DNA from 2 places in the Weizmannia sp. WK01 genome. Region 1 is predicted to be linked to the other one. Evidence: riboswitches for the same ligand, from Rfam matches in the RefSeq annotation. Region 1 holds a riboswitch; the other holds the start of a gene.
The links. Region 1 has a riboswitch for cobalamin ahead of OF158_RS01840 (ribonucleoside-diphosphate reductase subunit alpha). Riboswitches for the same ligand answer to the same signal wherever they lie in the genome.

Region 1 (6,351 bases):
TCCCAATATGCCCATGCCTTTGCCCTGTCGAAAAAAACGATGCGGAATATGAAACAGAATATAGCAATTGCACTTTCGGTCGTCGTATTTTTGCTTGTTGGTGTTCTTCGGGGACAAGTAGACCTTGCAGCCGGGATGTTTGTCCATGAAGGAAGCGTTTTAGCTGTTATTCTAAATGCAATGCGGTTGATCGGATTTGCACCAAAGGGCGGACGGCAGAAGTTCAAGATCAGCAAAATCGGCCAACTTGATGGAGATCAATTACGGAAACCAGTGCGGCATGTAAAATAAAAACAAAAGGAGGGAAACGGAATGAAAAAAGCCGTGATGCAATTAGAAACGTTAACCTGTCCGTCTTGTATGAAAAAAATAGAAGGCGCGCTGGACAAAGTGGAAGGTGTGGAAAATGTGAAAGTACTTTTCAACGCCAGCAAAGCAAAAGTGGATTTTGACGAGGCAAAGGTTTCGGCAGATGAATTGAAAGAAATCGTTGAAAAAACAGGCTATCAAGTTCAAGCAGTGAAGACGAATTAAAAAAGGATAAGGTTGAGGCCAGTTGTTGGTCCCAACCTTTTCTTTTTTTGCAACCTGAAAGACGTATACGAATCAGCCCAGAAAGGTCGCGGTTGTTGGATCAACTTTTTCATTTTTGCAACTGCTGCTTGAAAGGGGCGGGAATAACGGGCTAATCGGGATTGCCTCTATAACGTAGACAGGTTCTATGTGAAGGAAGGCCTCCGTTTTTTTCAAGCTTCCTTAACAGGAAGATCTTCGTTATTTCGTGCTTCCTTAACGTAGCTGGGCTCTATGTGAAGGAAGGCCGTCGTTTTTGCATGCTTTCTTAACGTAGCCGGGTTCTATGTGAAGGAAGGCCGTCGTTTTTGCATGCTTTCTTAACGTAGCCGGTTCTACGTGAAGGAAGGCCGTCAATTTTGCAAGCTTCCTTAACATAGCCGGGTTCTATGTGAAGGAAGACCTCCGTTTTTGCATGCTTTCTTAACGTAGGCGGGCTCTATGTGAAGGAAGGCCGTCGTTTTTGCATTCTTCCTTAACGTAGCTGGGCTCTATGTGAAGGAAGGCCGTCAATTTTGCAAGCTTTCTTAACGTAGCCGGGCTCTATGTGAAGGAAGGCCGTCATTTTTTCAAGCTTTCTTAACGTAGCCGCACTCTATGTAAAGGAAGGCCGTCAATTTTCCGTGTTTCCTTAACGTAGCCGCCCTCTATGTAAAGGAAGACCTCCGTTTTTTCAAGCTTCCTTAACATAGCCGCGCCCTATGTGAAGGAAGATCTTCATTTTTCCGTTCTTCCTTAACGTAGATGAGTCAAGTCCAGGTTATTGTGTAAATTTATGGGCAAATGTTTTCAACCACCCTTTCATTTTTTCGGCTTAACTTCCATGGATTTTTTTCTTCATCTCCGGGAAGGGATGTCAAATGCCTTTCAATTTGACATCCCTTCCCGGAGATGAAATCATCCATGATGGAAGTTAAGCTGAAAATGCTGCTAACTATTCTTTCCCATAAGTGACTTCCTCTTCGAGTATTCTGTATCTTGATACTGCATTAAAACGGCACCAACCAAACGAAAAGCAGATTGGGTATTAGGAAAAATGCGAATGACCCTTTCCCTTCTACGAACCTCTTGGTTAAGCCGCTCGAGGGAATTAGTACTCCGTATGTGCATACGAATATTCTCAGGAAAGTTCATGTATTGGATAGTATCTTCAAAACCTTCATCTAAAATGGCCAGGGCTTTTTCAAATCTTGCTTCTGTACCAAATTTGTTTATTAATTCATCTTTAAACTTGCGTATGTCCTCAATCGTAACGGCCTCAAACACGCGCTTAATCATCACCCGGATTTCTGCAGTATCTTTTTTGGGCAGTTTTTCAATGATATTGCGTTTAAAATGAACATTGCACCTTTGCCAAGCAGTGCCAATGAATTCCCGTTGTATTGCTTTCTGAAGGCCCATGTGAGCATCGGAAATAACGAGTTTTGGTGATTGGAGTCCACGTGATTTAAGTTGTTTAAAAAATGAACTCCAACTCTCCAAACTTTCTGCATGGTCAACGCTTAAACCCAGTATTTCACGTGTATTCTTCTCTGTAATGGCAGTCGCAATATAAACAGCCTTTGATATGACCTTATGGTGCTCCCGTACTTTTATATACATGGCGTCCACAAACACATAAGGGTAGTAGGTTGTATTCAACGGTCTCTCGGCCCAAGCATTCACAATGGGATCCAGTTTTTGCGTAAGGGAAGAGACAAACGACTTGGATACATTCTTACCGCAAAGCTGTTCTACGACATTTGTGACCTTACGGGTAGAGACGCCATTGATGACCATCTCCAACATAGAAAGGACGAAAGCTTGGTCACATCTGGCATACTTTTCAAATAAGGTAGTTGAGAATTCGCCATTACGTGTCCGGGGAACTTTTAATGTAACATTGCCGATGCTCATCAACAGCTCGCGTTCATAGTAACCGTTCCGGTAATCCCGGCGTTCAACAGCGCGTTCATAAGGGCTCGTTTTTAAATAGTCATCCCTTTCCTTTTCCATAAACTCGTTTAACACGAGGACAACCGCTGATTTAATTACCGCGTCAAGATCTGAAGTCATGATGGCTTCTTTTAAAACATCCAAATTTAGGTTAAACTGTAAGTGAGTCATTTTATCTCCTCTTTTCATTGTTTATTGTCGTTGAAAACAGTGTTGCCAAGAGTTGATAAAATGACTCCTTCTTTTTACACAATTATACGGACTTAATCCGTAGATGGGCTCTATGTGAAGAAAGCCCTTCATTTTTCCACGCTTTCTTAACATAGCCGGGCTCTATGTGAAGAAAGACCTTCGTTTTTCCATGCTCCCTTAACGTAGCCGGGTTCTATGTGAAGGCAGCAGCCCACATTTTCACCAGTGCTTTACGAAGAGCGCCCCTATGAATATGAGAAGGAAACGCTTAAAATTTTTGCCATTGTGCTTCTGGTTTTTTGTAATGTCATGTGTGGAGGGGAAATTTAATGGGTAAAGTCAAACCGATGTATTGTACCTGCTCCCTCAATCGTCTAAAATGGATAACGGACTGTGAAAATCCATTCCATTAGGAAAAAGGCGAAGAAGGCTGCTCCGTATTCGGCATCTTTTTACGGACAAACTTGAAACATATTCAACGTAACTGAGGATTGATATCTTTTGTCGAATATGGTAGGATAACAACATATAGAAATTCTAAAACAAAAAAATACTAAATATAGTATGCGAGTATTGGTGGCTTTGAAATGCCTGAAAAGGGAATCCGGTGGGAAACCGGAGCTGCCCCCGCAACTGTCAGTGTGGACGAAAGAGCGAACCACTGTACCGGCTGCTTTTTTTGGCGGCGGTATGGGAAGGGCTTCATTAGAATGAAACACAAGCCAGGAGACCTGCCAATACTCGAAGTTTCTATTCTTCGGGGTGCGGGAACGGGAAACGGCGGAACAGATGATCACGGATGCTGTTTTTCTGCCGTTTTTGCCGTTCATCCCCCTGAAATGAACGGTTTTTTTGCGTTCAAAAAAGGGAGGAGAAAACGTGATATCTATTCAACTGGAATCAAAAGAAATGATTTTGCAGCTCATTGATCAAATGTCTGCAGGCCTGGAGATTGAAACCGGCGCTTATAAGGAAAAGATTTTAAAGTTATGGGACCAGGATGCCTCTTTGGTGGAAAAAACAGATCTACTTATTAAACATGCCCTTGAAAATATCGATGAAGCAGGTGCGACCTGGACATTCTTTGCAGCGAGAATTTACTTACATAAGCTTTATGCCGAAGCCGCCAAAAACCGGCATTATGATCCAACCCTCAAGTACGGGTCTTTCTATGATTTGATCAGGCAGCTGGTAGAAAAAGGCATTTATTCTCCAAAACTGCTTGACAAATATACAAAGCAGGAAATAGAAACGCTCGGCCGCCTAATCGACCCGGAGAAGGATTTGCTTTTTACGTATCCCGGCCTCTATACGCTCGTAACCCGTTATCTGGCAAGTGATTTTGAAAAGCATGTCTATGAACTGCCGCAAGAGCGCTGGATGGTGATTGCGATGTACCTGATGCAGGATGAACAGCAGGAAACCCGGATGGAACATGTGAAGGAAGCGTACTGGGCACTCAGCAATCTGTACATGACGGTCGCAACCCCGACGCTCGCGAATGCGGGCAAAACGCATGGCCAGCTCTCGAGTTGTTTCATTGATACAGTGGCGGACAGCCTGCAATCAATCTATGACAGTAACACCGACATCGCCCAGCTTTCGAAAAACGGCGGCGGGATCGGTGTGTATATGGGAAAAATCCGTGGACGGGGAAGCGCGATTAAAGGTTTCCCGGGCATGTCGAGTGGTGTGGTGCCGTGGATCAAACAACTGAACAACACGGCAGTGAGCGTTGACCAGCTCGGGACAAGAAAAGGCGCCATTACCGTCTACCTCGATGTGTGGCACCGCGACATTGAAGATTTTCTCGATTTGAAGTTAAATAACGGCGATGACCGGCTCCGTGCCCGCGATATTTATACAGGCGTGTGCATCCCAGATTATTTTATGGAACAGGTGGAAAAGCGCGGGGACTGGTATGTTTTTGATCCGCATGAAGTAAAAGAAGTCATGGGGTTTGCTCTTGAAGATTTTTACGATGAAGAGAAGGGAAAAGGGAGCTGGCGTGAAAAATATGAGGCGTGCATCCATGCCGATCTCCGTTCGAAAAGGAAAGTTCCGGCGATCGAGATTATGAAGCGCATCATGAGATCGCAACTTGAAACAGGAGCGCCGTTTATGTTTTACCGCGATGAAGTGAACCGGCAAAACCCGAACAGCCACAAAGGGATCATTTACTGCTCCAATTTATGCACGGAAATTGCCCAGAACCAGTCCCCGACTGAGCTGATTGAAGAATGGATCAAAGAAGAAAATGTGATCGTAAAGAAATACCGTTCCGGGGATTATGTCGTCTGTAACTTGAGTTCCATCAATCTTGGGAAAGCTGTCCCGGACGGGGTGCTCGAACGGCTTATCCGCATCCAGGTCCGCATGCTCGATCATGTGATTGATGTCAATACGTTGCCCATTAAACAAGTGCAAATCACGAACAAAAAGTACCGTGCGGTCGGGCTTGGCACGTTTGGCTGGCATCATTTGCTGGCACTTGAGGGAATTGAATGGGAAACGGAAGCAGCCGTCGAATATGCGGATAAACTGTACGAAAACATTGCCTACTATGCGATTAAAAGCAGCATGGAATTAGCCAGGGAAAAAGGCAGCTATCCGGCATTTCCAGGCAGCAAGTGGAGCACCGGCGCTTATTTTACCGGTAAAGGCTACACAAGTGAACGCTGGTTGGCGCTTGCTGAAGAAGTGAAAAAATACGGCTTGCGGAACGGATATTTAATGGCGGTTGCACCGAATGCGACCACTTCGATTATTGCCGGCTCGACAGCAAGCATTGACCCGGTTTTCCAGCCTTATTATATGGAAGAAAAAAAGGATTACAGATTTCCGGTTACAGCGCCTGATTTAGACCACCGGACGTACAACATTTACCGCCGTTCGGCTTATAAACTTGACCAAAGATGGTCCGTCCGGCAGAATGCGGCAAGGCAAAAACATATTGACCAGAGCATCTCTTTCAATTTTTATGTGCCGTACAATATCCGCGCGCAAGTGTTGCTTGATCTCCATCTGCAAGCTTGGAAGTCCGGCTTGAAAACGACCTATTATGTGCGCTCGACCTCCAATGAAGTGGAAGAATGCGAGTGGTGCCAAAGTTGAAAGTGCTGATTGCGTACTTATCCTATAGTGGCAATACAAAAGAAACGGCGGAACTGCTGGCATCCTGGTGCAGGGCGCGCGGGATGGCGGTGGACATGCACGAAATCGGCATTTCCCCGCCGTTTTCGCCGCGCGACTATGATTTGATCCTGGTCGGAACTTTCACATGGGAACGGGGCGCCACGCCTGAAGAAGTGAAGGATTTTGTTCTGGAAATTGGCTGGAAACCTCCCAATGTCGCTGTGTTTGGAACGGGGGAAACGCAATTTGGCGGTGATGATTTATTCTGCCTGGCCGCCCGCAAACTTGCGAAATTTTACAACAGCCCATGGGAACCGTTAAAAATTGAACAGTCTCCGAGGGGAAGCCAGGAAAAAGAAGTGGAAAAATGGATAGAAGGAGTGCTGGAAGATGTCAAACGCTTTGCTGGAAAAAGCGAAAACGTTGGATCCGGTTCACCCGAATAAAGCGACTGCCTTATTCGGAGGAAAGTCAAGCGGAATTTTAAACTGGAATGATCTTGCTTATCCGCACTGG
Region 2 (6,351 bases), 820 kb from region 1:
CTTTTAAAATAAAAGGAATATAAGGCACAATTTGGCTGAAATCCAAATTCATGCCTTACACCTCACTTTGTTTGTTTTGAAAAAACAGCGCCCTGCTCAGCAAGGCGCCTGCATGCATTACTGTTTGTCAAGTTTCCATTTCTTTCTCAGCTCGTCCAGTTTCCCGTTCTTTTCCGCTTTTGCCAGCACTTTGTTGACTTTCGCCGTCAATTTGCTGCCTTTTGGCAAAGCAACGGCCATACCTGGTGAGCTCGAGGTCGGGTCGTCAAAGCCAACCAGGTTTTGCTTCTTGATATAGCCTTCTGCGACTGATTTATCAAGATAGGCTACTTGAATCCGTTTTGAAAGCAATTCTTCAATTAAATTTGTGGAGTTGTCCAATTTTTTGACCGTAAAATTGTACTTCCCTTTCAGCTTGTCCGCGCCCTCTTCCTGAATGGTGCCGAGCTGGACGCCGACGGTTTTGCCTTTCAAGTCATCCAGTGTCTTGACAGGGGAACCTTTTAGCGTAACAAACATTTCCCCTGAATGATGGTACGGGGTGGAGAAGTCAACGTTTTTGGCACGTTCTTTCGTTGCGGACATCCCGGAAAGGACCATGTCAACACGGTGCGATTGCAGCGCCCCGATCAAGCCGTCAAATTTCATATCTTTAATTTCAAGTTTGTATCCCAGTTCTTTTGCAATATACTTGGCGAGATCCGCGTCAAATCCGACCACATTTCCTGCTGTGTCTCTTGTTTCAAACGGGGCAAAGTCGGCTGAAGTGCCCATGATGAGCGTTTTTTCTTTTTTCGTATTACTTTTGCTGCTGTTTGTTTGGCCGCAAGCTGCCGCAATCACCATTGAAAATACAATTGCGATGCCTAACACGATCTTTTTCACAATGTTTCCCCCTATGAATATATCAGTCTTGGTAAGTATCTTTATTCAACAAAATGTATTTTAACACGTTGTGCAATGTTTGAAAAGATCCCTATTTTAAAAAATGAATGTCATTTTTTAGCTGTTTACCGGTATTTTTTTAACGTTTTCCGCAAACTCGCTTTTTACTTTTTCCAAAAGTTCCTGGTTTGTGAGAAGGTCAAACCCGGTCATAGCCAAAGCCAGCGCGCCGCTCGATAAGATCTGATGTGCATTGTCCGTAACCGTCATATCGGCAAATGCTTTTGTATGCGCGACAAGCCCCGGGGCATCTAGGCCGATATACGGGTGGATCGCCGGCACGACATGGCTGACATTGCCCATATCAATGGATCCGTATGAGGTTTTTGGCGGATTGACTTTTTTCATTTTTGTTTGTAAAAGGTTTTCCGTGAACATTTTCGACAATGTCTCGTTTGTGATCATATTGTCATAGCTTAGTTCGTAATTGGATATTTGCACGGTGGCACCGGTCATCATTGCAGCACCCTGTGCGATTCTTTTCACCTTTTCAACCACTTCGTTTAAAACCGCACGGGCTTTGGCGCGTACATAAAACTGGGCCACAGCCTTATCAGGGACAATGTTTGCGGCAATGCCGCCTTCTTTGATAATGCCGTGGATACGGACATCAGAAGTGACATGCTGGCGGAGTGCATTCACGCCGTTAAACAGCTGGATCGCTGCATCAAGTGCGTTAATGCCGTCTTCCGGGTTTGATGCCGCATGGGCTGATTTCCCACGAAAGTCAAACTGGATCGCATCCATGGCAAGCGACTCACCGCTTTCATACGACTCATCGGCCGGGTGGACAATCATCGCGGCATCGATCCCATTGAAAATGCCCTGTTCCGCCATCGCAACTTTCGCACCGTTCGTTTCTTCCGCAGGTGTCCCGAGCACCACCACGCGGCCGCCGGTTTCGTCAATCATTTTACTTAAAAGCACACCCGCACCCGCGCTCATCGTTCCGATCATATTGTGGCCGCAGCCGTGGCCGACACCCGGAAGCGCATCATATTCGCATAAAAAGGCAACTGCCGGTCCAGTTTTTCCGCTGTCATAGACTGCTTTAAAAGCGGTCGGCCTGCCGACAATTCCTTTTTCCACTGAAAAGTCGTGTGACGCAAGGAAGTCCGTGAGCAATTTCATAGACTGGTATTCCTGGTCGCCAAGTTCGGGATGATGATATAAGTAGTCGCTCATTTCCCAGAGCTTGGACTCGATTTGACTCAAATGGTGTCTAAGCTGTTCCTTCATTGGATGGCCCCCTTGTATTGTTCGTGTGCGCCAAAGTTAATATTTATAAATAATATGTTATAAATATACATCACCTTTCCCATTCGGGCAACCCTTTTTTATAAAAAATACAAAAAGACCCCATCTTGCTTTCAGATGGAGCCTTCTTCGTCATATAAACTACTGCTATTCATGAAATGTTCCAGCCATACGGTTTGCAAATGTCCCGGTGCTCACCGGCACGGGCACAGCAACCATGCCGGCCGTCGCGGGGGCCGTAGATTTGCTGGATGTCCCGTGGCTTTTTTGCAATATGCGGGCTTCCTTATGCCATCATTTTGCAAATATCATTTGAAAATGCAACCGGGTCTTCAATCTCGAGCCCTTCAATCAGCCGCGCCTGGTTATACAACAGGTTTGTATAAAGCTTGCATTTGTCCTTGTCATGGGCGAACGCCTCTTTTAATGCGTTAAATACATCATGATGGATGTTAATTTCGAGCACTTTATCGGCTTTTACATTTTGTCCGTTCGGCATTGCGCTCAACACTTTTTCCATTTCAATCGACACTTCGCCGTCCGTTGTAAAGCAGACCGGATGCGATTTTAAGCGGTGCGAGGCACGGACATTTTTCACTTTTCCGTCCAGTGTCTCTTTCATAAATGCAAAGAGCTCTTTGTTTTCTTTTTCCTCGGCATCGGTTTCTTTTTTGTCTTCCGTTTCAAAACCGAGATCGCCGCTTGATACGGACCTGAATTCTTTTTCCTTATAATTCATGAGCATCTTGATCGCAAATTCATCGATGTCTTCCGTAAAGTAAAGGATTTCGTATCCTTTATCAAGCACAAGTTCCGTCTGCGGCAATTTTTCAATCCGGTCAATCGACTCACCGGTTGCGTAATAAATGTATTTTTGGTCTTCCGGCATGCGGCTTACGTATTCATCAAGCGTAACAAGCTTTTTCTCTTTTGAAGAATAAAACATCAGGAGATCCTGCAAATCTTCTTTGTGCGCGCCAAATTCATTGTATACCCCGAATTTCAACTGACGCCCGAATGATTTGAAAAATGCTTCGTACTGCTCACGGTTTTCTTTTAAAAGGTTAGCTAGTTCACGCTTGATTTTGTTTTTGATATTTTTCGCAATCAGTTTTAGCTGACGGTCGTGCTGGAGCATTTCCCGCGAAATGTTCAGAGACAGGTCTTCGGAGTCGACCATCCCTTTGACAAAACTGAAATAATCCGGTAAAAGATCCGGGCATTTTTCCATAATCAGAACGCCATTCGCATACAGTTCCAGCCCTTTTTCATATTCCGGCGTATAATAATCGAACGGAATTTTTTCCGGAATGTAAAGAATTGCATTGTAACGCACGGTGCCGTCAACTTTGATGTGAATATGCTTGACCGGTTTGTCAAAGCCGTAATGCTTTTCCATATAAAATTGCTCATAATCTTCATCTGTCAGCTCACTCTTGTTTTTGCGCCAGATCGGGACCATGCTGTTGAGCGTTTGTTCTTCTTTGACCTCTTCGTATTCATCATCGCTGCCCTCTTTCAGGCGCCTTTCCGTTACATCCATTTTAATCGGGTAGCGGATAAAATCGGAATATTTTTTCACAATGGCCCGCAGCCGGTACTCTTCCAAATACTGATCGTAGTCTTCATCCTCTGTGTTTTCTTTCAGCTTCAATATAATATCCGTACCGTTGCCGTTTTTTTCGCACGGCTCAATCGTATAGCCTTCCGCACCTTTCGACTGCCATTTATAAGCCTGATCGCTCCCCGCAGCCTTGGAAATGACGGTAATTTCATCTGCCACCATGAACGCCGAGTAGAAGCCGACGCCGAACTGGCCGATAAGATCATACCCGTCTTTCATTTCATTGTCATGTTTAAAAGCGAGCGAACCGCTTTGCGCGATCGTGCCGAGGTTTTCTTCCAGTTCCGTCTCCGTCATGCCGATCCCGGTATCAGAAACAGTCAGCGTCCGGTTTTCTTTATCCGGGGTAATTTTAATGTAGTAGCTGTCTTTATCAAATGTTAAATTTTCATCTGTCAAAGCTTTGTAATAAATTTTATCAATCGCGTCGCTGGCGTTGGATATCAGCTCACGCAAGAAAATTTCTTTTTGCGTGTAAATCGAGTGGATCATCATGTCGAGAAGCCGTTTGGATTCTGCTTTAAATTCCTTTACCGCCACTTCGATCTCTCCTTTATATGTATAGATGATGGCAATGTCCCTTTAGCACTCCTAACACCAGAGTGCTAACATCTTATTTTTTAGCACAGCACCGCTTGTTTGTCAATGAAATAGTGGCAGAAATTGTCCTTTCCAACAGGCAGGGGTTGTTCTATAATTAATTACTGACATCTAAATACGGGCTTGGGCGATGGAAACAGGTGAAATTCCTGTACGGTCCCGCCACTGTGATGGAAAACATTTTCCTAAGTCAGATCTTTCTCCCAAGCTGTCGGTTTATTTGAAGCCTACGAGGTATAGGCGAAAAAAATTTTGCCCTTGTATACCTCTTTTGTACAAGGGGTTTTTTATGAAAGGAGAGCGGTAATGGTGGGGAAAAGCGCAAGAAGACTCTTTCTGGGAATTGTTTTTGTTTTGGCATTTGCAGTTCCAATCCACAGTTTTGCAGCAGTATCTGTCTGCAAAGATATAAAGGATACGGCATCATATTTTAAATCTTCCGCTTTAAACTCGGATTTTGCAGTAGCCGCACTGGCAAAGGAGAATTTGCTAACAGCCCATGAGATAAAGCAGTACCGGAAAGTTTTAATAAACCGGGTGAGAGCCAAAGGCAAAGAGTTAACCGGTACGGAACTCGTTAAGACCATCATTGCTCTAAAAGCGATTGGAGAGGATCCGGAAAACTTTCAAGGAGAGAATTTGATCAAACGCGTATACGATACGGCGGCAGAAAGCTCGGTAACCGGATATGCCTATGATTTAATCGCTTTGAATACGGATAATTATGAGATTCCGAGTGATGCACCGAATACTCCTGCTAAAATTGCAGCAAAACTGGTTGATGCGGAACTTCCGGACGGCGGTTGGAGCTGGAGTTTGACCGCCAAAAATTCGGATGTTGACTCAACCGGCATGGTACTGACCGCGCTTGGCACTTATCAGGATAAACATGATAAAGATGTGAACACGGCAATCCGGGATGGCATTAAATACTTGAAGGCAGCAGAAAAAGAAAACGCCAGCTTTGACAATTCGTGCACAACCGCCCAGGCCATCATCGGTCTTGTCTCTGTCGGCGTTGACCCGTCAACCGATGATTTTGTTAAAAAAGGCATGAATCCAATTTCTGCGCTCAGCACCTATAAAGATGCCAAAAACGGCGGGTACAAGTGGCAAACGGCAAGCGAATCTTCAGATAGCTTTTCAACAGAACAGGTTTTCCAGGCCCTTGTCGCCTATGACCTTTTTCTCAAGGGGGATACCCTGTATAACTTCCGGAAAGTAAGCAGCTCCTATTCTGCCTGTACAGACGCAACCGATTCGGGTGCCGGGGACAAGGATTCGAGCAGTAGCAATACCGGGAGTAAAGGTAGCGACAATTCTCCAAATAATAATGGGACTGGCAAAACCACCAGCCAAAGTCCAGCTGCTGCCGCTGCAAAAGTGGTTGAAAAGCATGCGAAAGAAGTCGTCACCAAAACGAATACGATTACGAAAGATCATACAATTACAAACAACAACACCATCACAAAAACCAACACGGTAGAAAAGCCAGCTGCAACTAAAAATCAAACGCCGGCAAAAGCAGAAAAAGTTTCACATGCAAAAAAAGAGGACAAGCCTGCAGCTGCAACTGACCAGGCAACCCCTGCAGAAGATGTGCAGCAAGAGCCGAAAAAAGTCGTTATTACCAAAACAACGGGTATTTCTCCTGTGCACGGCTGGGTCGGTTCCCTATCTGCGGGTGCAGGCGTCATCCTGCTAATCATCAGTAAAAAATTTCTGGGGGTATGAGCAGGAATGAAATATAAAAGCATGATCATTGATAGTATTGCCGTCTTATTGATTGCATTCGGCGCCTGGTTTTTGATCGACGGTTTCCATTTTGAATCGAAAACCGTTAAAACCTATTCAGAAACAACACAAGTTGCAAACACTGCAGCAAAGGAAAAGAGTACGGCAGCAAAAGAAAATACATCCGGAAA

Region 2: it holds a riboswitch for cobalamin, as region 1 does, so the genes downstream of both, OF158_RS15395 (prenyltransferase/squalene oxidase repeat-containing protein) here and OF158_RS01840 (ribonucleoside-diphosphate reductase subunit alpha) in region 1, are expected to answer to the same signal.

What each region holds. Positions count from the first base shown of each region.
Region 1 is NZ_CP109616.1:355,689-362,039, forward strand. Features, by position in the region: gene OF158_RS01825 (heavy metal translocating P-type ATPase) at 1-291, shown strand, start outside; gene OF158_RS01830 (heavy-metal-associated domain-containing protein) at 313-534, shown strand; gene OF158_RS01835 (IS256 family transposase) at 1,504-2,679, opposite strand; cobalamin riboswitch at 3,258-3,454, shown strand; gene OF158_RS01840 (ribonucleoside-diphosphate reductase subunit alpha) at 3,580-5,814, shown strand; gene OF158_RS01845 (flavodoxin) at 5,799-6,281, shown strand; gene OF158_RS01850 (ribonucleotide-diphosphate reductase subunit beta) at 6,226-6,351, shown strand, end outside.
Region 2 is NZ_CP109616.1:3,237,946-3,244,296, forward strand. Features, by position in the region: gene OF158_RS15375 (amino acid ABC transporter permease) at 1-52, opposite strand, end outside; gene OF158_RS15380 (transporter substrate-binding domain-containing protein) at 118-885, opposite strand; gene OF158_RS15385 (M20 family metallopeptidase) at 1,003-2,184, opposite strand; gene htpG (molecular chaperone HtpG) at 2,489-4,366, opposite strand; adenosylcobalamin (AdoCbl) riboswitch at 4,532-4,679, shown strand; gene OF158_RS15395 (prenyltransferase/squalene oxidase repeat-containing protein) at 4,733-6,160, shown strand; gene OF158_RS15400 (DUF4430 domain-containing protein) at 6,167-6,351, shown strand, end outside.